Regions from separate parts of the Paenibacillus sp. FSL R5-0378 genome, predicted to be linked through region 3. Evidence: riboswitches for the same ligand, from Rfam matches in the RefSeq annotation. Region 3 holds a riboswitch; each other region holds the start of a gene.
What was found. A riboswitch is a leader RNA that binds a small molecule or an ion and turns the genes downstream of it on or off. The one in region 3 is predicted to bind cyclic di-AMP.
Positions count from the first base shown of each region.

Region 1: another riboswitch for cyclic di-AMP. It lies ahead of MKY74_RS08505 (hypothetical protein); the one in region 3 lies ahead of MKY74_RS11765 (alpha/beta fold hydrolase).
Region 2: another riboswitch for cyclic di-AMP. It lies ahead of MKY74_RS24290 (3D domain-containing protein); the one in region 3 lies ahead of MKY74_RS11765 (alpha/beta fold hydrolase).

Region 1 is NZ_JBBPAY010000001.1:1,836,170-1,843,889, reverse strand. Features, by position in the region: gene kdpC (potassium-transporting ATPase subunit KdpC) at 61-678, opposite strand; gene kdpB (potassium-transporting ATPase subunit KdpB) at 740-2,770, opposite strand; gene kdpA (potassium-transporting ATPase subunit KdpA) at 2,787-4,466, opposite strand; gene kdpF (K(+)-transporting ATPase subunit F) at 4,536-4,613, opposite strand; gene MKY74_RS08505 (hypothetical protein) at 4,755-5,144, opposite strand; cyclic di-AMP (ydaO/yuaA leader) riboswitch at 5,282-5,454, opposite strand; cyclic di-AMP (ydaO/yuaA leader) riboswitch at 5,578-5,788, opposite strand; gene MKY74_RS08500 (glutathione peroxidase) at 6,099-6,593, shown strand; tRNA gene MKY74_RS08495 (tRNA-Leu) at 6,739-6,821, opposite strand; gene MKY74_RS08490 (urease accessory protein UreF) at 7,072-7,720, shown strand, end outside.
Region 2 is NZ_JBBPAY010000001.1:5,255,323-5,263,042, forward strand. Features, by position in the region: gene MKY74_RS24280 (NADH:flavin oxidoreductase/NADH oxidase) at 1-536, opposite strand, end outside; gene MKY74_RS24285 (polysaccharide deacetylase family protein) at 810-1,652, shown strand; gene MKY74_RS24290 (3D domain-containing protein) at 1,726-2,385, opposite strand; cyclic di-AMP (ydaO/yuaA leader) riboswitch at 2,389-2,543, opposite strand; gene MKY74_RS24295 (amino acid ABC transporter ATP-binding protein) at 2,782-3,504, opposite strand; gene MKY74_RS24300 (amino acid ABC transporter permease) at 3,491-4,150, opposite strand; gene MKY74_RS24305 (transporter substrate-binding domain-containing protein) at 4,320-5,129, opposite strand; gene MKY74_RS24310 (alpha-glycosidase) at 5,597-7,345, shown strand; gene glgA (glycogen synthase GlgA) at 7,459-7,720, opposite strand, start outside.
Region 3 is NZ_JBBPAY010000001.1:2,491,986-2,499,705, reverse strand. Features, by position in the region: gene MKY74_RS11785 (LysR family transcriptional regulator) at 1-460, shown strand, start outside; gene MKY74_RS11780 (DinB family protein) at 519-1,031, opposite strand; gene csaA (chaperone CsaA) at 1,062-1,391, opposite strand; gene MKY74_RS11770 (SDR family NAD(P)-dependent oxidoreductase) at 1,676-2,515, shown strand; gene MKY74_RS11765 (alpha/beta fold hydrolase) at 2,677-3,492, opposite strand; cyclic di-AMP (ydaO/yuaA leader) riboswitch at 3,676-3,840, opposite strand; cyclic di-AMP (ydaO/yuaA leader) riboswitch at 3,928-4,115, opposite strand; gene MKY74_RS11760 (hypothetical protein) at 4,599-5,228, shown strand; gene MKY74_RS11755 (MATE family efflux transporter) at 5,269-6,648, opposite strand; gene MKY74_RS11750 (sugar phosphate isomerase/epimerase family protein) at 6,648-7,472, opposite strand; gene MKY74_RS11745 (Gfo/Idh/MocA family oxidoreductase) at 7,500-7,720, opposite strand, start outside.

The DNA.
Region 1 (7,720 bases), 660 kb from region 3:
GGACACAAAATAAAAGCCCCGTATCTCATGGATTCCATGGATACGGGGCTTTTTAAAATATCAGGACTTGCCAAGCTCGCTCAGGACCAGGTTCAGCTTCAGCACATTGACCCGCTTCTCGCCGAATACGCCGAGGTCCCGGCCCTCTGTGTTCCGCTCAACGAGACGGTCCAGCTCATCGGCCGAAACGCCGCGCAGTTTGCTGATCCGCGGTACCTGAGCTTTCGCTGATTCGGGTGTAATATGGGGATCCAGCCCGGAGCCCGAGTTGGTGATCAGGTCCACCGGAAGCTCGCTGACCGGCACATCAGGGTTGTTCTTTTGCCAATCCGCGACCGAGGCTTGAACCCGCTTCAGCAGCTCGGGATTGGACGGGGCATAGTTGTTCGATCCCGAACCCTCTGCCTTGTAATCAATGCTGGAAACCCGCCCCTGGAAGAAGGAAGGGTCCGTAAAGGACTGGCCAATCAGCTCGGAACCCACGACCTTTCCCGTGCTGTCCTTTAGCATGCTGCCGCTCGCCTGGTTTGGAAAGATCAGCTGGGCCAGGCCGGTGCTCACCAGCGGATACGCAATCCCGCATAGGACGATCAGCACCAGACTCGTGCGAAGGGCGACACCCCACAAGGAACCGTTCCACTTTTCTTCGCCGATCGCCGTCGTCACCGTCGTTTTCATATCGTATCATCCCTTTTTCATAATCTATCTATCGCCTATCCATTTCTTTAGTTCATTCTATCTAAATCCACAAATGGACCACTAGATCAATCAGCTTGATGCCGATAAAGGGCGCAATCACGCCGCCAAGACCAAAGATCAGCAGGTTGCGGCTGAGCAGGCGCGACGAGCTTATCGGCTTGTAGGCCACCCCTTTCATCGCCAGCGGGATGAGCAGCGGGATAATGACCGCATTGAAAATCAGGGCGCTTAAGATCGCCGAAAGCGGCGAGCCGAGCTTCATGACGTTCAGCACGTTCATTTCCGGGATGGCGGCCATGAACATGGCGGGAATGATGGCAAAATATTTGGCCACGTCATTCGCGATGCTGAACGTGGTAAGCGCGCCGCGGGTCATCAGCAGCTGCTTGCCGATGGCCACGACCTCGATGATCTTCGTCGGATCGGAATCGAGGTCGACCATGTTGGCCGCTTCCTTCGCGGCCGCCGTGCCGCTGTTCATCGCGAGCCCGACGTCGGCCTGGGCCAGCGCCGGCGCGTCGTTCGTGCCGTCGCCGGTCATGGCGACCAGCTTCCCTTCGGCCTGCTCGCGGCGGATGACCGCGATTTTGTCCTCCGGCTTGCTCTCGGCGATAAAGTCATCGACGCCCGCCTCCTGGGCGATCGTAGCCGCAGTCAGCGGGTTGTCGCCGGTACACATGATCGTCTTGATCCCCATCTGCCGGAGCTGGTCAAAGCGTTCCTTCATGCCGGGTTTGACCGTATCCTTCAGGTGAATCAACCCGTAAATACGGCTGTCCACAGCGACAGCCAGCGGCGTACCGCCTTCCGACGCGATTTTATCGGATTCCATATCCAGATCCGCCGGAATACTTCCGCCTTGGGCCTGCACCCAGCGCTTAACCGCGTCCACCGCCCCTTTACGGACATGCCGCCCATCCACCAGGTCGATGCCGCTCATCCGCGTCTCCGCCTTGAACTCGATAAACTCTCCAGCGGCGGCCGCTTCCGGATGAACCTCTATCGACTGCTTCTTCACCAGTTCCAGCACGGAGCGGCCTTCCGGCGTCTCGTCTTTAACCGAGCTGACGGCCGCCCAATAGGCGGTTTCCGCATAATCCGCGTCCCCCACCGGAATGAACTGGCTCGCCATCCGGTTACCGAAGGTAATCGTACCCGTTTTATCCAAAATGATCGTGTTGATGTCGCCGGATGCCTCGACGGCTTTCCCCGACATGGCCAGCACGTTGAACTGCGTAACCCGGTCCATGCCCGCGATGCCGATGGCGGACAGCAGCCCGCCGATCGTCGTCGGAATGAGGCACACGAGCAGGGAGATCAGCACCGGGATATCCAGCGAAATGCCGAAATACTTGGCAATTGGCGCTAACGTGACGACCACAATCAGAAATATCAACGTTAATGTTGTAAGCAGCGTGTTAAGAGCAATTTCGTTAGGTGTTTTCTGGCGCGCCGCCCCTTCGACCAGGGATATCATCCGGTCCAGGAACGATTCGCCTGGATCGCTTTTGATCATCACCTTGATCTGGTCGCTGACGACGCGAGTTCCCCCGGTGACCGAGCTGAAATCGCCGCCGGCTTCTTTGATCACCGGTGCCGATTCGCCGGTAATCGCCGATTCATCCACCGATGCAAGACCTTCGATGACTTCCCCGTCACCCGGGATCATCTCTCCCTGGGAGACGATGACGACATCGCCTTTGCGCAGCTCGGCCGAACTCACGACCTTGATCTCGCCGCCCACCATTTTGTTCGCCGTCGTGTCTTTTTTGCTCTTCTTGAGCGTATCGGCCTGGGCCTTGCCCCTGCCTTCCGCCAGCGCCTCCGCGAAATTCGCGAACAGGACGGTGAAGAGCAATATCAGAAACACGGTCAGATTAAACCCTATCCGTCCCTCGGTATGAAAATAAGAGGGAAAAAGAACCATCAGCAGCACAACGAAGGTGCCGACCTCCACAACGAACATGACCGGATTTTTCATCATTACGGCCGGGTTCAGTTTCATAAAGCTGTCTTTCAGCGCCTGTTTGGCAATGCCGCCAGACAGCATACTTTTGCGTTGTCCGCTCATGACTTGCTCCACCTCTTTAGTTAAGTGTTAAAAATTCGGCGACCGGCCCCAAAACGAGGACCGGAAGGAACGTCAGCGCTCCGATCAGCAGCACGGTTCCGGTCAAAATGCCGGCGAACAGCTTGTTGTCGGTCCGGAAGGTGCCCTGAGTCTCGGCGACCTTCTGCTTCACCGCCAGCGAACCTGCAACGGCGAGCAGCGCAATAATCGAAATATATCGGCCGAGGAGCATCACCAGACCGGTGCTGACGTTCCAGAATACGGTATTGTCTGCCAATCCCTCGAACCCGGAGCCGTTATTCGCCGCCGAGGAGGTGAACTCATAGAGCGACTGGCTCAAGCTGTGATACGAAGGATTGGAGAAGGCGTCGGTACCCAGGTGCGTCATAAACGAAATCGCCGTCGGAGCAAGAATAATGAAGGGATGCATCAGAATCGCCACCGCGATCAGCTTCATCTCCCGGGCTTCGATCTTCCGGCCCAGAAATTCCGGCGTCCGGCCAACCATCAGGCCGCAGATAAATACGCCGAGGATTGCATACATGATCATATTGACGAAACCGACCCCCTTGCCGCCGAACACGACGTTCAGCATCATTTCGGCCAAGGGCGCAAGTCCTCCCAGCGGCGTCAGCGTATCATGCATGTTGTTGACCGACCCCGTCGTTGCGGCGGTGGTGACGGTTGTGAACAACGCGGACTGCGCGATGCCAAAGCGCACCTCCTTGCCTTCCATGCTGCCGGCCGAGCTGTTGATTCCCAATTGGTTGATCAGCGGGTTGCCGGCTTTTTCCGAGAAATACGTCAGGCACAGGAACGCTACGAACAGCGTCATCATGACGCTGAAAATCATCCAGCCCTGCTTCTTGTTCCGGGCGAACCGTCCGAACGTGTAAGGCAGTGACGCCGAAATTGTCCACATGCTGAGAATTTCGATCACGTTGGTCAGCGGGCTTGGGTTCTCGAACGGATGGGCCGAGTTGACACCGAAGAAGCCTCCCCCGTTCGTTCCGAGGTGCTTGATCGATTCCAGCGAGGCTACAGGACCCAGCGGAATCTGCTGCACGCCGCCTCCCAGCGTTTGCACGGCCCGCATCGGCTCCAGCGTCTGCGGCACTTTGAGCCCGACCAGCACCAGGGTTACGATGAGGGCAAGCGGCACGAACAGGCGGACATGCGCCTTGATAAAATCCTCGAAGAAGTTCCCGAGCCCCTCACCCCTGCGGGTGATGCCGCGCATAAAAGCAATCGCGATAGCCAGGCCCGAGGCTGCCGAGGTAAACATCATCATCGTGATGACGATCATTTGGCCAAAATAAGACATGCCGCTCTCTCCGCTGTAATGCTGGAGGTTCGTGTTCGTCATAAAGCTGATGACCGTGTTGAAGGACAGGCTCGCCTCCATATTGCCGATGCCGTTCGGGTTGCCCGGAAGGGCGCCCATCGTTCGCAGCAATATATAGCTGATCGCTACCAGAAAGATATTGGTTGCGATCATGCTGAGCGCGTACTTTTTCCAATTCATGCTGCCCCGCTGCTTCAGCCCGATGATCCGGTATAAAACTCTTTCCACGCCGCCGAAAATCCGGTCCGTCCGGTTCGGTTCATTGGAGAATATATGATATACGTAAGTGCCTACCGGCTTCACGAGCAGCAGGAGCACGAAAATGACGATACAAATTTGCAAAATATCCAAGGCTGGCTTCCCCCTCTTACGAGCATGTTCTGCTTTGGCCCCTTGAGGCTTACAGATTTAAAATACCGGTCAAAATTTTTCCGGATGGATCAAGGCGTAAACCAAATAGATAAAGACAAGCACGGCGAATGCCCCAACGACAATCATTGGTCTTTGCCCCCTTCTTCCACCACTTGGCCGCACCAATGAAAAAATAACAAGAACACGCCAAAGGTGGCAGCGAGCGCAAGTATCATATATACATCCATCATCGTTTCCGGTCTCTCCTTTGCATGGTTAGAATCATCTTTATTTCAGTAAAAATCCGACTTCGCCGTTTAAGGTATAAATGATGTGATCTGCACCAAGCCCCCGGTAAATGCCGGGTGAGCTGCCCCTCTGCGTAATGACATATACCGGTTCCGACGTCCAGGGACGGCAGATCTGCAAATAGCGGCAGGTCAGGTTGAGGCTGCTTTCAAAAAGAAAGATTTTGCCGACCTCCATTTCGGGCACCACCCAATCCTCCGCGTGATTCGTATTCAGCCGGATGATCCGCTGCACCCCCATTTTTCTCAAGAGGCGTTCCTCCCGGGCACTGTTGGTCAGAACGGCAAAGGGCCTCTTCCAATACATCAGCAGCTTGATAAAATTGCGTCCCGCCTCGTTCGGCGCGGTCACGATGACGACGTTGTCCATTTCAAAGGCTCCTCCTGTGCGGCAGCCGCGAATACGCAAAAGAAGCCGCAGGGAAAGAAGGACCTTTCCCGCGGCTTCTTGAATGTGGACGAATATGAAGGATCGTCCTATATTCAAAATGCGCACGACAAGTGCTGTCTCTCTCCCGTTACGCTGACGAGGTTAGCTGTCGGATTCGGGCGTGAGAGTCGCCCTACCTTCCGGTACTTACCGTACCGGAAAGATTCACCCCGGCGGCTTCCATTCCAGGCGGCCGCTGTGGTTCCCCCGCTCCCGGCCGTTTCCGGCCGAAATTAAGCGTTATTGATAAGTGTATGTGATTGTGATGAATGCTCTCTTTTGTTCCAGTAAGCTAAAAAAGGGTAAAAAAAAACACAGAGGCCAGCTGATCCCCCTGTGATCCGAAAGTTTATTCGGGTCGCAAGTTTCATCATTCCTCTCTCAAACGACGCTTACGAGGTTAGCTGACGGATTCGAGCGGTGAGAGTCGCTCTACCCGGCCGGATCCATGGCATCCGTAGCCGGGATTCACCCCTGCGGCTGGCAGCAGACCCCCGACTCTCACACCGGTTCGCTGCTCCATGGCACGCGTTTGGTTCCCCCGATTTCCGCGCTTTTTTGCGGAAACTCAGCGATTAGTAATGGAAACTGTATTGAATACGCTCTGAATCATACACCCGCTCCTTCCAAGCTGTAAAGGCAGTCTAAAAATCATGAACCGCGAATTTTGGAACATTCAGGACCTTATTAGCGCTTACATTTTGGCTTTTTGACTTCTACCTCTTCCATGCTCCCGATTTGGCGCATTTATGGAATCCAGGTCATTAAGGGACACTGGCTCGCAGGAATATCCGCATTGACATTACAGTTCAATCGTTTAAAATTAAATTGTGTGCTTGGTAAATGATTCGGCTGGATGATGATTCATAGCAGCACAAAAGGAGGAGGATGGCAGTGAGCGTCTATGATTTTCAAGTGAACACGCTGCGCGGTAAAGAGGTATCGTTAAAGGAATATGAAGGTGACGTGCTGCTGATCGTGAACACGGCCAGCAAATGCGGATTTACGCCGCAGTTTCGCGGGCTGCAGGAGCTGTACGACGAGTTCGGCGACCATCATTTTCAAATTCTCGGTTTTCCGAGCAACCAGTTTGCCAATCAGGAGCCCGGTACCAGCGAGGAGATCGGCGAATTCTGCCAGATGAATTACGGGGTCACGTTCCCGATGTTTGAGAAGATCGACGTCAAGGGCAGCAACGCCCACCCACTGTTTCAATACCTGACCCGGGAAGCGCCGGGCGTGCTCGGATCGAAAGCGGTCAAGTGGAACTTTACCAAGTTCCTGGTCGACTCCAAGGGCAGGGTCATCAAGCGTTACGCGCCCAAAACGACACCGGACAAAATCGAAAACGACATTCGCAAGCTGCTTGCATCCGGAAAAAGCGAATAGGCAAATCAGCTCTACAAAATAACGCTACTTGCTGCGATCCGAAATTCACTTGCTTTGCGGGAACCCAAAATATACGAAAATGCATTAAGCAACAAAAAAAGCTTCCCTGGATTTCTCCAAGGAAGCTTCTTTCTGTGTTCATAGATGCGGTAGAGAGGACTCGAACCTCCACGGGCGTACGCCCACTACCCCCTCAAGATAGCGTGTCTGCCATTCCACCACTACCGCATATCCAAAGTTCATTTAGCGAACTTTTTTATTATACACAAAATCATCCGAATTGTAAAGGGAAATGCATTATAACACCAATCATGTAATATTATATAACACAAAAAACGAAAAAAACAGTGATTTAGTCGCCCTAACATTGACAAATCATTATATTTATGTAATATTAACTTACAAATAATAGTGATCGATGATTTAACTTCGCAATTCATGTAATATTTATTACCACAACAAAATGGAGGTGACCGCGTTGAACGACAAAAGCACCAAACTGCTCGATTACGTGCAAACGCTGGATAACGACTTGTCGGTCGGAGGCTTCAGCCATGTGTTCGACCTCCAAACCCGGATTGCAGAAGGGCGCATCCAGAGCCAGGAAGAGCTGGAAGGGTTCATCCTTCATCCGATGATGAATCGTTTGGTCCGCCAAGACGGCGCGGCCATTCTGGCGATTTACGCAGCTGCCGACCAACGGGATATCCGTCAGATCGCCCGGATTGACCGGTACATCCTCGGAAGAATCGCTGCCCATGAAAATGATGAAGCGGTGCGCCAACGGGGCAGAAGACTTTTGAAACTGGCCCAGGCCCTGTACCCCTGGCTCAATCTGAAGGCTCTTGACGAACTCGCGCAGAAAGAACTGTCTCCCGTCTGCCTGGCCACGGCGCATGCCTATGTCAACTATCAGCTCGGGTCCAGCCGCGACCACACCGTTTATGGCTATATGCAATCTGCGGTCTGCACATGCATCCAGCTCGCTGCCCGCTCGCTGAGCATTCCGCCTCACGACGCCAAAGCGTTGGCCGGCAAATGGACGGCTGAAATGGAGCGCGCATGGACAGCGGAGAAAGACTCCCTGCCCACAGACCTTTTCAATATCCAGGAGAACGACTCCCATA
Region 2 (7,720 bases), 2.8 Mb from region 3:
TTGGTCAGCGGAGAATGGAACTGATGGATTAAATAGCCGTGAGCGCCGTGTATCTCGACGGTATCAAAGCCGGCTTCCACCGCGCGCCGGGCCGCTTCCCCATAGGCGGTAACCAGACTCTGGGCCTCTTCGGTGGACAAAGCCCTCGGAATTTTATATTTCTCGTCAAAACGGATGGCCGATGGGGCTACGGGCGGGTTCGCGTCCTCCGCCTTGCGGCCGGCATGGCCCAACTGGATGCCGATCCTTGCGCCATGGGCGTGCACTTCGTCGACGATTTTGCGGTAAGCAGGGATCTGCCCGTCATCCCATATTCCCGTATCCCGGTTCGTAATCCGTCCGTCCGGGTGAACCCCCGTCATCTCTACGATAATCAATCCGGCTCCGCCGACTGCGCGGGATACATAATGGACATAATGCCAATTGTTAGGGATCCCGTCCTCAGCCTGTACCGAATATTGGCACATCGGAGGCATAACAATCCGGTTTTTCAGAGATAATCCTTTAAGTACATAAGGTGTAAATAGATCTGCCATTGCTTCGTGTCTCCTTTATGTTGTATGTGATTAAGCCTATATGACAACAGGGTTATATGATTGCAGCGCCGCCGTTCAATCGTCCATACCTCGCGGTTACGGCCAACGAACAGCGACCGTAATCCATCAGTTCTATTATACACGCTTTGCCGAACGATATGAAAATGTGGCCCAGCAACTGATTTAAAGCAACATAATTGCATCAACTTATGGACATAACAAGGATAAATCATGCTTTCGCTGTTTGTCCGCGGTGGAAAGGAGTCGAGACGGATGAAAAAGAAGCTGTTATGCACATTGCTGTCTTCCCTGCTGATCTTGTTGTTGATCTGTCCTTGGCAGTCCGGGTGGCCGGCAGCCGCCGCTCAAGGCGGTGAACCCCCGGAACATTCGTCAGGTTCCGAACCTGCACGGGAAACCAGCAGCCGGGAGGCGAAAGAAAAGCGGAAGGAACAGCAGATCCTTACGCTAGGCCAGCTGATCAAAAAATATCCCGAAACGTTCAAAATTCACGGTCCGCGCGTCAAAGAGGTGGCCCTAACCTTTGATGACGTGCCGGATCCCAGGTTTACTCCTCAGATCCTGGATGTGCTCAAAGCCCATCATATTAAAGCCACCTTTTTTGTGATGGGCAGCCGGGCGAAGAAGCATCCCGAGCTGGTCGAGCGCATTGTCCGTGAAGGACATGTGATCGGAAACCACTCCTATAATCATCCCGTGTTTCACAAATTGGAGATGGACGAATATGTAGCCGAGATTAAGCGGACGGAGAACACGCTTTACGGCATCGTCGGCTATAAGCCCAAGCTGATCAGGCCGCCTTATGGAGACATCACGGAACGCCAACTGCGCTGGGCCAAGCAGCAGGGCTACAAAATCGTAAACTGGAACGTCGATTCGCTGGATTGGAAAGGAATCAGCAAGGAAGCGGTCAAGCGCAACGTGCTGTCCACCGTTGGGCAAGGCTCGATCATTCTTCAGCATGCGGGAGGCGGAACCACGTCCAATCTCAGCGGTACGATCGATGCCCTTCCGGACATTATTCAGACTTTGAAAAATAAAGGCTATTCATTCGTCACGCTGCCGAGGTTACTTCACGTTCCAAAAGACAAGTAACGCGCTGAGCGTACAAAAAAAACCGGCTTGAGTACAAAAGCCGGTTTTTCCGTGTTATTATGAATAGCATTGACTATTTAATGAAGTACAGCTCAACGTCCTGGAACCCGAAGGCACTAACGCTTTCCGGGCTGCCCGGCACGAAAATGTCGATGCGTTTCCCCTTAATCGCACTGCCGGTATCCTTAGCTGTCGCTACGAAGGCTTTCTTCGGAAGGCCTTGGAAGCTGTGACCGGTAACCAGCACTTTCGTTCCCAACGGGATAACGGAAGGGTCAACCGCGATCGTTCCCAGCTTCAGCGGGTTGCCGAAGTAGTCCACTGCTCCCCACTTGCCGTTTTCGCTAGCGGCAGATGAATAAGCCGTAGCTCGGACGTCCAGCGTTTTGGAGTAATTGAAGGTTTTACCCCATGCTTCCACGACTTTGTCATCGCCGTTGACGTTCAGGGAAGCTGCTGTGATGATGGAGCCGTTGTCCTCTGCGGCAAATGCCTTGGCTGTGCTTGCTCCGGGAACGTTTAATTTCAGGCCTGGATAAATATTGGTTGCTTCTACGCTCGGATTTGCATTCATCAGCTGATTCAAATTAACGCCATATTGTTTAGATAATGTATAGAAGGTGTCTCCATCCTTCGCTACATGGACCGAGTCCGCAAACGTGGGTACCGCTTGTACCGCCAGAGAAATGCCGATGATGGCTGCAAGTGTCTTGATTCCTTTAAATCTTTTCATGGTTCCTCCTTAAGTCGTGATGCCTGCGAAGTTAGCTGTCGGATTCGGATTGAGGAGACAACCCTACGCCCTATTGGTGCGATTCACCCCAAGCGTACTATGTACACAAATTACATCCCCCGCACTTTACCTTAGAAAAGTTTCGGCTCAACAAATATATCACAATTTTGTAACCTGTGCGCATGAAAATGTTACCAATCCAAAAGTCTTGAATTATCAGGCTTTATTTAGGGTTGTTAGCTGACTTAAGCAAGGGAGCAGCAGCTCAATTCCTTTTAAAATAGTTACAAAATCCTCATTCATTTTAACAATTTATTCATGAAAAGGTACATAAAAAGCCCTGGATGAGTAATATTCTCGTCCAGGGCTTTATCATTTTTATATGCAGGCACTTTGTCAAAGAACCTTGCTCAGAAAATCTTTCGTGCGGCTGTTTTGTGGGTTACCGAACACTTCCGCAGGCGTCCCCTGCTCGACGATTTGTCCGCCGTCCATAAAGACGATCCGGTCGCCGACTTCCCGGGCAAACCCCATTTCATGGGTTACGATGACCATCGTCATGCCGCCCTCCGCAAGCTTCTTCATGACCTCCAGCACTTCGCCGACCATTTCGGGGTCCAGGGCCGAAGTCGGCTCGTCAAAGAGCATGACGTGGGGCTGCATGGCCAGCGCCCGCGCGATGGCGATCCGCTGCTTCTGCCCGCCTGACAGCTGGGACGGATACGCATCCTTCTTGTCGGATAATCCGACCGTGCGCAGCAGGTCAAGGGCAATCCGTTCCGCCTCGGCCGGCGGCTGCTTTTTCACCTTAACCGGGGCTAGCATGAGGTTCTGCAGCACCGATTTATGCGGGAACAGATTGAAATGCTGGAACACCATGCCCATTTTTTCGCGGGTGGCATTGATGTTGTGGCGTTTGTCCGTAATCGGCTCGCCTTCAAACGTGATCTGCCCCCCTGTTGGCGTTTCGAGCAGATTCAGGCAGCGGAGAAAGGTACTTTTCCCCGAGCCGCTGGGGCCGATCACGACGACGACCTCGCCTTTGGCGATGTCGATGTCGATCCCTTTCAGAATCTCCAGCTTGCCGAACGATTTGCGCAGATCTTTAACGCTGATCATCGGTATTCAGCCTCCTTTCGAATACCCCTAGCAGCTTGGACAGGGTAAACGTCATAATGAAGTAGATGGCCGCAATGACCAGCAGCGGACTGAGGTAATCATACGTAATCCCTTGGATAGCCCCCGACTGGTACATCAAGTCGGTGACGCCGATAAACGATACGATGGATGATTCCTTGATAATCGTAATAAACTCATTGCCGATGGCCGGCAGCACGCTTTTAACAGCTTGGGGCAGCACGATGTACCGCATCGTCATGCTGCGCGTCATTCCGAGGGAACGGGCCGCTTCCGACTGGCCACGGTCCACCCCCTGGATTCCGGCACGGAACACTTCCGCAAGGTACGCGGAGCTGTTAATGGACAGCGTAATTGCACCGGACTCGATCGGCGTAAATTTGACCCCGAAGGCCACGAGGCCGTAGTGAATAATAAACAGCTGAACAACCATCGGGGTACCGCGGAGAACTTCCACCCATACCGAACCGATTAGCTTCGGCAGCCAAAAGCGGGACATCCGCATCAAGGATATAAGAATGCCCAGCACGAAGCCGCAGAAGACGCCGATGGCCGCCAGGAGCAGTGTATACTGGATACCTGTCGCAAAATACGTCCGGTAATCCCAAAAAACGGAGAACATATTCATAAAGACCCAAGAACCTCCTTTGTCATCATACCTGCCTGTCCCATCCTTTCCCTGTATACAACAGATCGGGACATATTTGAAACAAGGTACCCATCATTGAACAGAAAAAATAGCGAATTCGCTTCGCTATTTTATCCGATGTATAAAATGAGAACAGACAGCTTAACCTCTATTTCTGTGCAGCCAAATCGCTCGCTTCGGCGACGTACTGCTCAATCTTGTTTTCGGATTTCAGACGGTCCAGCGTTTTATTGATTTGGTTCACGAGCTCGGTGTTGCCTTTTTTGATCCCGATCGCGTAGCCGTCTTCCTTATAATCAGGAACCGCATCCGCAATTACCAAACCTTTGACGTTCTTGATGTATGCTTCGGCAACCGGTTTCTCCATGATGGAGGCATCCACGCGGCTCGAATTCAGCTGAAGCACAATGTCGGAAATTTTGCCCAGGCCGGTGATCTTCGCCCCCGGAATCGTCTTGGCAATGTCCTCCTGGATCGAACCCTTCTGAATGCCGAGCGAAGCTCCTTCCAGAGCTTTCATCGTGCTGTATTTGTCTTTGTCAGCCTCTCTGACGACAACGGCCTGCTCTGCCTTATAGTAGTTGTTCGAAAAATCGATTTGTTTCTTGCGTTCTTCGTTTGGTGTAAGGCCAGAAATGACAAAATCTACCCGGCCGGTGGACAGCTCGCCGAGAAGCGCATCAAAGCTCATGTCCTTGACTTCAAGCTGCGCCCCCATGTCTTTGGCGATTTCCTTGGCGATTTCGATATCGAAGCCGACGATTTGGTCCTTGCCGTTCACCATTTTATGAAATTCGTACGGCGGGAAGTCCGCGCTAGTACCAAGCACGATCGTCTTGCCGCTGGCCGGCTGTTCGCCCGCTGCCGTGCTGCCCTCAGTCGAAGGTTTGCTTCCGCATCCGGCAAGCAGGGAGCCTGCCAGCAGAATGCATGCCGTTAGAATACCCCATTTTTTCATATCTATCTCTCCTGTCCATTTCAATGATACTTATTGTTGTTCAAAGGCATGATCCGTATCCGGCCCAGCCCGAAAAACCACGGTTCTAATCATACAATAAAAATGCATGATTATGCAATGACATTTTCATACAGTGGTCAATACATTTCAAAATAGCCAGAATAATGCGGATTATAGCTTTTTAATACCATTTATTCCTAGTTCTATTGTTTCTTTTAGTCACCTCCCCTTCTTTTTCGGAATAAATATGTATTTACCGTTTCAAGGCCCGTCTCCTTCCTAATCCGATGCATAAATCCCTTCAAAAACCTGCACCCTTTGAAAGAAAAGCTTCTTATTATGTAATTACACGCAATGGGGACTCCTACGCAAAAAGTTCACCGAAACGTCAGATTAAGGCGGCAGCCATGGTTCATCATTCCGGGAATGAGGTATTAAATAGCTAGATATTTGATGGAGGTGTAGTCATGCTGCTGGAAGCTTTATACCATGTCCCCCGGGACAAATGGGCCTATGCATACGATCCGAAGACGATACATCTGCGTGTCCGCACCAAACGAAACGACGTGGATACGGTGGTTGCGATGACCGGAGACAAATACGACTGGGATTCGACCTATTTTGAAATTACGATGGAAAAAGCCGCGACCGACGAGATGTTCGATTATTGGGAAGCTGCCGTGCTGCCTAAATACAAGCGTCTTAGCTATGCGTTCCGGATCACTTCCGGCAAAGAAACGATTTACATGCTCGACAACGGGCTGTACCGAAATTGTCCGGCGCCGACGGGCGGCTATTACGAATTTTCTTACATACATGAGATCGACGTATTTAAGGTGCCGGATTGGGCAAAGGATGCTATTTTTTACCAAATTATGCCGGAACGTTTTGCAAACGGGGATCCAAGCAATGATCCGAAAGGGACACAGCCTTGGGGAGGACAGCCGACAACAGACAATTTCTTCGGCGGCGACCTGCAGGGCGTCCTGGATCATTTGGACGACCTACTCGATCTGGGCATTAATGCGATATATTTCACACCTTTGTTCACGTCGCCGTCGAACCATAAATACGACATCGTCGATTATAAGCAGGTTGATCCGCATTTTGGGGACAACGAGCTGCTCAAGCAGGTCGTGGAAGCCTGTCACAGCAAAGGGATCCGCGTCATGCTCGATGCCGTGTTCAACCACTGCAGCGAACTGTTTCCACCGTTCCAGGACGTCCTGAAGCATGGGGAAAAGTCCAAATACGCCGATTGGTTTCATATCAACCAGTTTCCGGCTCGGGTTGAGAACGGGATCGCCACGTATGACACGTTTGGTTTCTTTGGCAATATGCCCAAGTTCAACACGGCCAATCCCGAGGTGAAGCAGTATTTGCTGGACGTTGCCGAGTACTGGATTAAGGAAATCAAGCTGGACGGCTGGAGGCTGGACGTGGCGAACGAGGTCGACCACCATTTTTGGCGGGACTTCCGCATGGTCGTCAAAAACGCCAATCCGGACGCATATATCGTCGGAGAAGTGTGGAGCGATTCCCTCGCCTGGCTGGTGGGCGACCAGTTCGACTCTGTCATGAACTACCCTTTTGCCGACAAGGTGCTGGAGTTTTTCAACGGAGGCATGGACGGACTGACGTTCGCCAACAAAATGGGCACCATCCTGATGCGCTATCCGCAGCAGACGAACGAAGTGGTGTTCAACATGCTGTGCAGCCATGATACGCCGCGCCTCTTGACGCGAGTCGGCAACGACAAGCGCCGGATGAAGCTGGCGGTCGTCTTCCTGTTCACGTTCATGGGGACGCCATGCATCTTCTACGGTGATGAGGTGGGCCTTACCGGAGGCGGCGATCCGGACTGCCGTAAATGCATGGAGTGGGATCCGAAGAAGCAGGACCGCGAGCTGTACGATTTTTACAAGCTGCTCATCGGTCTGCGCAAAAAAAACAAAGCGCTCCGCGAAGGCCGCTTCCGCTTTTTGAAGGCGGAACCGGGCAATCCCAACATTATTTACGAGCGCATGGACAGCCGGGTTCATTTCACCATCTGGATGAACAACACCGACAAGCCGCAAGTGCTGTCCCACCCGATGGTTACGAATGACTGGAAGGACGCCTTATCGGGCGACAATGTGCCTACACAGAACGGAACGATGAACGTCAGTCTGGACCCTTACGGGTACCGGATTTTGTACCGAAATCTCACCAAATAAATCGGTTTCTTCATAACGAAAAGCCTTCCGGAGTTCCGGAAGGCTTTTTCCATATGGATTCTTAGCGGCTGTGAATATGACCACGGAGCCGGCCTGGACCAGCTCCGTTTGCTTTAAACGGTGACGCGTTCATAAATGTCCATATACTCCTTGGCGGACATGTTCCAGCTGTAATCCCCGGCAAAGGCATTCTTCACGATTTTGCTCCAATGCTCCGGCTGTTGGTAAAACGCTGCTGCGCGGCGGATCGTATGCATCATGTCGTGGGCGTTGAACGCCGTGAAGCTGAAACCGTTGCCCTCGCCCGTAAACTCGTTGTAAGACTGCACGGTGTCGTTCAGCCCCCCGGTCTCGCGAACGATCGGGATGCTGCCG
Region 3 (7,720 bases):
TATCGGCATCTCGCTCAAGCCGCTTTACGACAACCGGCTGGTGGTCCGGTCCCTGCCCCGGGAGGAGTACGGCGTGGTGGTATCTGCCGAACACGAGCTGGCCGGCAGGAAGTCGGTCTCCCTGACTGAACTGAACGGCCTGCCGATCATTATGTATCCCAAGGGGTTCTGGGGAAGGGAGCTCGTCGAGCAATACTGCCGGAAGCACGGGTTTAACCTGGACATCGTCGTGGAAACGACGTCCAACCCTTCGCTCTTCCGCTTTGTCAGGGAAAACATGGGGGTTACCGTTCAGACGCCTACGCTCGTCGAAGCCATCGGCGATCCGAAGCTGCGGTTCCTCCCCATCCATGATGATCCGCCCTACAGGGAAATGAGCATCATTTACCGGGCGGATAAATATTTGGGCCATGCTGCGCAGGCTTTTATTCATCTTGCCGAGGAGCGCCTCAAATCATAGTGCGAGCTCGAGGCGCGCAGCATGGCCGGCAATCGGCCCCATTTTGACCCTTGGGAAGTTATATGTATCTTTCCTGGATCACGTTATAATGATGGATTTCATGTCCGGTCAGAATATACGCCCAAGCGGCGGCGGTGGATTCATAACCGTTCACGATACCTCTGCGGGTCCAGGCCTCGTCCGGAATGCTCCGCAGCAGCGTCAGCGTGGAGCGGCGAACGGCGGCAAAATCCTCGAGAAGCTCGGCGATGGAGAAACGGTCGAAGGCTGCGCCTTCCATCAGCACTTCCTCGTCATAGCCGGTCAAAGGCGTGGTGTCCCCCCTCGCGATGCGGAGCAGCCTGTAGCACATGATGCGCTCATTATCCGTAATATGGCCGAGCACCTCTTTCAAGCTCCATTTGCCTGGCGCATAGCGGTAATTCCCTTTTTCTTCCGTCAGTGCAGAATAAAACGCGGTCGTCCGGTTCAGAGACCCGTTCAGAATCTCCTCGAGGTTCCCCTCAGGTACGAGAGAGACATACTTGGCGAAACCTTCGTTGTAGTCTTCCTTCGTTGGGCGCAGAATCATCGGTATCCATCCTTTCGTTTTGTAAAATGTTCAAGCAATGGGCGTGCCGTTGCCGACAGGCACATCAGGGGCCAGCAGCACCACATCGCCCTCTTCCGGAACTCCGCCGAGAACGAGCACCTCGGATTCATATCCGGCAATCCGCCGCACGGGAAAATTAACGACGGCGGCCACCTGGCGGCCGACCAGCTGCTCGGGGGTATACCTTCTCGTAATCTGGGCCGAAGAACGCTTGACTCCAAGCTCCCCGAAATCAATGCTCAGCTTGATCGCCGGCTTGCGCGCCTCGGGAAAAGGCTCCGCCTTGACCACCGTTCCGATGCGAATGTCCAGCTTCATCAAATCTTCGATGGTTGCCACAACTTTTCCTCCTTCTTATGCCATGATGATATCTCTCCATTATATCCCTGCCTGTCAATGGCACAAGCACTTTCACCAACCTAAAAAAGGCTGCACACCGCAGCCCAGATTCCCATAACGTATTTTATCGGTATAGCCGCAAATAACAAATTAGCCATATGCCTAACTTTCAAGTGTGCCTTTTCATTGATTCCAAAAATCAATCGTTCATCCTCAAACTACGACAGTTAATGACGTATTACCATAGTATGATGAAATAAATAACTGCGAAGGAGTAGATGGACTTGAAGAGACTCGCTGGGAAAATCGCTCTCGTAACCGGAGGAAGCCGGGGAGCAGGACGTGGGATTGCCGTTGAGCTCGGGAAAGCCGGAGCAGTAGTTTATGTATCCGGAAGAAGTTTACGAGGGACGACTACACACGGTTTTCCAGGCAGTATCGATGAAACTGTGGAGGAGATTCGAAGTCATGGAGGAGAGGCGTACGCATGTCGTTGCGATCATACCCGTGATGAGGATACACAGGCTTTGATCGAGAGAATCCGACAGGAACAAGGACGGCTCCATATCCTAGTGAATAACGTCTGGGGACTGCATGACTTGGAAGTGAATTTACAATCCAAACCATTCTGGGAATATCCGCTGAACATGTGGGATGCTATGTTTCAGAATGGAGTACGCCCACAAATAGCGACAAACCATTATGCGATCCCGCTTATGCTGGAAGCTGATTCTGGATTGATCGTACATACCACATTTCAGGATCAGGATAAGTATTTAGGAACTTTCTATTACGACCTCGCCAAGAATACCATTAACCGCTCAGCGCTCGGATTAGCTCATGATCTCAAAAACACTGAAATAACCGTGGTAGCGGTCTCCCCTGGCTGGATGAGAACAGAACTGGTATTAAGGAACTTCGGTACAGATGAAGCTCATTGGAAAGAGGTTGAGGCTCTGAAACACACGGAGTCGCCGTACTACGTAGGGCGAGCGGTGTCAGCCCTAGCTGGGGATGATGAGGTGAAACTGAAAAACGGACGGGTACTACAGGTTGGTGATCTTGCCCAGGAATACGGGTTCACCGATATTGATGGACGGTTCATCCCTCCCTTTTTAATATAATCAGTCTCATTGAAAAAACGAATACTCGCTAGAGCTCAGTTAACCGCCTTCTTATCGGGCGGTTAACTGATTAGCTAATATAGCGAGTAGATCGTTTGGTTAGGGCCAGTGCGATTCAAGATGCGATTTTCTTTCCAGGAGGCAAATCCCATGACCACGGACTATCCTCCATAGGCTTCCCGGGTCCGGTAAATATGCTGGTCCATCAAAAAGTTCAGCAGCATGCGGTTGAATGCATGGGGCTGGCACAAATGGGTCGGGTACATCGCATCCTCGATCGTCGCCAGCTGCACATGCCGGAACAGGGTGGCCGCCCGCTGCATTTGCTTGACGAACCACTCGCTTTGGCTGCCTGCGACGCACAGTACAGGCATCGGCAGCCGCGCCAAATTGGCGGGCATCTCCATACGCAGCAGCTCCATGCGCTGCTTGATTGACTCTGTCGGCCGCTTGTGGTACAGCTCCTTGCGCAGGATGCTGTAGACCGGTCTCCACCGGTTATACGTCACCCGCAGCGACCGGAGGAAAAACTCCGCAGGCAAATAATAAGACAGCCAGCTGCACGCCTCGCAAATATTCAGCAAATGGTTCTTTTTCCCGAAGCATCCCGCGAAGTAGCTGTCTACGAGCACCAGGGCGCTGACCCGGTCCGGATGAAGGGCGGCAAACGTCTGGGCGAGCACGCTTCCGCTGGAACAGCCGACAAGCGTCGCCTGCGAAATATGCAGCTTATTGAGCAGCTCGCACAGATCGCTGCATTGGGTTTCCATAATGTGCCCGACCTCCACGTCAAGCTTCCCCGAATTGCCGTAACCCCGGAGGTCCAGCACGATTACCTTCGCCCGCTTGCTGAAATATTCGACCTGGGGCTCAAACATATGATGGGACGACAAATGCCCGTGAATGAACACGATGGGCGTGCCGCTGCCGTGAATTTCGTAATATAACGTGGTTCCGTTTACTTGTATCTGAGGCACTTCATGTTCTCCTCTCTCCCAAATAACCTGTTTTCTCTGTTTGTGCAAAATCGCGGGCGCCGCCCGCTTGGGAATCGATGCTTCTCCTTGTTTAAACAACAAAAAAGAAGCAACGGAAAGAGGACACTCTTCCATGCTTCCAACTCCAAGGCCGAATAAGCCTTGCCATCTGCATGAATAACAGCTGCCTCTCTTAACACGCTTGCGTGGTTAGCTGACGGATTCGGGCCCAAGAGTAGCCCTACTCATCACTTTCGAGATTCACCCCATATGGCCGCAGCGGATGCTGCAGACACGACCGGTTCCCCCGCTTTCCGCCCTCCGGCGGAAATTCAGCGAATAGACATATTTCATGTACACGCTTCATCCTTCAAAATGAGCGCACAGAAAAACACAGAGCAGATACCCTGTGTTGATGCGTCAAATCACAGTTTCCTCCGCTCTCAACTACGCTTACGAGGTTAGCTGACGGATTCGGGCCGTGAGAGTAGCCCTACGGAAACAGGCATTATCCTGCCTCCGATTCACCCCTGCAAGCCGCAAGCCCCAGCATAAAGCTCCGTGGGGCGAGGACTGCGATTGGTTCCCCCGCTTTTCATCGGAAAATTCAGCGTTTATCAAGTCGCAAATCTTACTCTATTGGATGATGAAATGAATATACGCCTGGGACGGCGAACTGTAAAGCAGGGAAACGATACGATTCCCTGCTTTATTTGGGGATCTGATGGGAAAACGGGTCCTAATCCGTAGGAATCATTGTTTTACGGCCTTTCCTACCGCTTTCCTTAGCTTTGCTGGATAACTGAAGGCGGGAAGCCATTCAAATGGCTGAACCCGCCCATTGGATAGGAATATAATGCCGATATAGGGCTGAAGCCGCTAGGCTGAAAAAAAGCGGCTTTTTGCCGGAATTTTGGACTTTGCGCTGGAAAGATGCTGGTTTTGATCCGAAAAATCCGCCTCGTCTTCTTGCCAAAGATATCCCTTGGACGTATGATGCGGATAGTTTACCAATCGGACACATGTATGGAACCCTACTGGCCGTGACGATCCGGAACAAGACGGCAGGGAGTATCCATGAAATCACAGTCAAGGAGGATGTCACGATGAACCGGGCTTTGATTCCCACCATCGAACTGTTTGAAATCGTTCTTCCAAGATACCAGCACCACAGCCTGGGCTGGCTGGAAAACTGCCGGATCGGCATTTTAAAGCTGCCTTACTCCGGCGAGGAAGGGCTTGCCGAGGGCCTGCTGTGCTCAGGCAAGCAAGCCTTCGATCTGGTACGGTGGGGCTGCCGCCTGCGCTATATTTGCGGCCTGACGCTGGAAGAGGCCATCACCGCGACGGCCATGAACATTCTGAAGCAGCCGGGCCACAATCAGTACCCGCTCGCGCTGATGGCGCTGCTTGATGTCAGGTCACGCCTGGAGCAGCATACCGCGCGCACAACAGCCGAACAGATGGGAAGATCCCTTGATGTCGGCCTTCTCAAGCTGAACCGTACGGCTTACGCCGAAGGAGCCGCAGCATCGCTGCGCATCCGGGGAGGAACGTCGCTTGCGATCTCCGGCCTGACGGCTGACCTTGATACGGAAATCCAGGCGAAAGCTCCCGTCAACCGCCTCCCGCTGCTCGGCCCGGAGTTCCCGACGGATACCCGCGCCTTGATCCGCCGCTCCTCGGCATATCTGTCCCTGTTCGGCGCTGGCACAAAGAACCGCCACCCCGGATAATCCCCGAGTGGCGGTTCTTTTGTGCTGCCTGCGCGGGCGGCTATAGCGCCTGCTCCTCGCTGCGAAGCTGCACCAGCGCTTTTCGCTGCCAGGCCTTGCTCCTCCAGCGGACCCAGAGCAGGATGCCCCGCAGCCATTCGTCGGCGATAAAAGCCGCCCAGATGCCGTACAGGCCGTATCCCCAATAAATGCCGAGCAGGTACGTCAGCGGCACACTGAAGAGCCAGGTCACCGTGATGGACACGATCATGGCGGACCGGGCGTCGCCGGCGGCCTGCAGCGACCGTTCCAGGATGACGTTGAAGTTGCGCCCCGGCTCCAGCAGAAAGCTCAGCAGCAGCAAGGCCGCTCCCATCGCGATAATGTCCGGGTCGGTCGTGAACAGCTTCATCAGCGGGTGCCGGAACAGCGTCAGCACGGCGACGGCCGCCAGCGTAATCAGCTCGCTGCGGATCAGATTCCGGATCACCTGCTTGTAGGCCTCTTCCCTCTGGCCCGCGCCGACCAGCTGCCCGACGATGATCTGCCCGCCCCGGCCCAGCGAGACGGCCAGAATCATGACGAAGAACATGATGTTCTGCGTGTAAATTTTCGTTGCCAGCACGCTGGCCCCAAGCGACGAAATAAAGGCCGTGGTCACAAACTGGTTGGCGGAGTACGACAAGGACACGGCCGAGGACGGCACGCCGACGCGAAGCACCTTCCCGATATGCTCACGGCTCCACACGAACAGGTCGTTCCAGCGGATGTAGACGCCCGCCGCCTTGCGTAGCAGCACCAGATTGACGGCCAGACCGACGCACTGGGCAAAGGCGGTGGATATCGCCACCCCGACGACGCCCAGCTTCGGAAAGCCTCCGGGGCCGTAAATAAACAGGTAATTCCCGAAAATATTCAGTACGTTCATGCCGATCGTGACGACCATCGTCTGCCGGGTTAATCCGTGAGACTGGATCATGGCCGTGACGGCGGTCAGCAGCGCCTGAATGACCAGGGCCCCCCCGGCGATGAGCAAATACTTCTCCGCCTGCCCGAACAGGGAAGGATCGAGGTCGAAAATCCGCAGCAGCGGCCCGCTGAGCATCATGACGATGACGCTCACGACCAGGCCGAACAGGAAGTTCAGCGCCAGCGAGGACCCGGCAAGCCGGCCGATTTCATGCTGCCTGCGGGCACCCAAATACTGCGAGATGACCACCGCGGAGCCGAGCGCCACGAAATTGAACATCAGCACCGCAAACATGATGATCTGGTTCGCGACACCGACCGCCGCAACCGCGCCGTCGGACACCTTGCTCAGCATGAACGTGTCCGATGTCCTGAGAAACATTTGAAGGGCCGATTCCACAAAAATCGGCCACGTAATCGCAAGCAGCGACAGCTTGCTAACGGGGTTGTCTCCCGCGATGGATCTGGACATTACAGGCTGTAAGCCTCCCGGATCTTGGCGATGCCAAGCTTCGCGGTCTCCAGGGCGGTCAACCCGCCGTAGCTGTCCATAAACAGCTCCAGCGACAGGTAGCCCTCATATCCCGCATCCGCCAGCGTTCTGGCGAGCGCTCCGGACGGAGCGATGCCGTCTCCCGGAAATACCCGGTGGGCATCCTGGATCTCGGAGCGGGACGGCGCCGCCGGATAATCGTTCACATGGACGATGCCGATCTGGTTCCCAGCCAAGCCTTCAAGGTCCCGAAGCTCGCTGCCGCCGGTGTACATGTGGAACGGATCGATAAGAATTTTGGCGTCCGCCACCCCGCTGGCTTGAGCTACGTAAATCGCATCCTTTAGGCAGTTCAGCCGGGCCGCTTTTCCCCAGAATTCAAGATAGGGCTCTATGCCGATCCGGCGGGCCGACTCGGCCAGCTTGGCAAAGGAAGCGGCAAATTCGTCCAGCGTGACGTGGTCAACCTGTCCGAAGGGGGGCGCCGCCGCCGCGAGACAGCCCAGCTCCGCCAGCATCTCCATTTCCTTCTCCGCTTGTTCGAAACCGCGCTGTCTCGCTTCAGGATCACGGTCGGCCCAAGCCCAGAAGGCGATGGCGTTCGCCACCTTCAGTCCATGATCTTCGATATACCGTCTAAGCTCCTGCAGCTCGCCGCCCTCTGCAAGGTAAGCTTCAATGTCCCGTACCCACAGCTCGATGCCCTCATAGCCTGCTTCCGCCGCCACGCGGACCTGCTCTTTGACGCCGAGTCCGTAAGGCAGGAGTGTAGATGTATTCAATGACAATTTAAAAGGAAACAAGCTTGATCTCCTTCTTTCCGTAAGTAGTTAAGGGGTAAATGGCACCCTTCTCTGCTCAGCATGGCTCTGCATGCCCAGCTCGATGACACGGATCGCCATCCGGGCCTGCTCGGGCTTTACGTTAAGCTCTGACACCCCATGGATAGCCTCAGCCACGTTGCGGTAATAGGCGTCGTAACATCCCGGAATCGTCTTCAGACGCCCCGTAAACTGCAGGCCGTCCCGGCTGGCCACGAGGCTTCCCCACA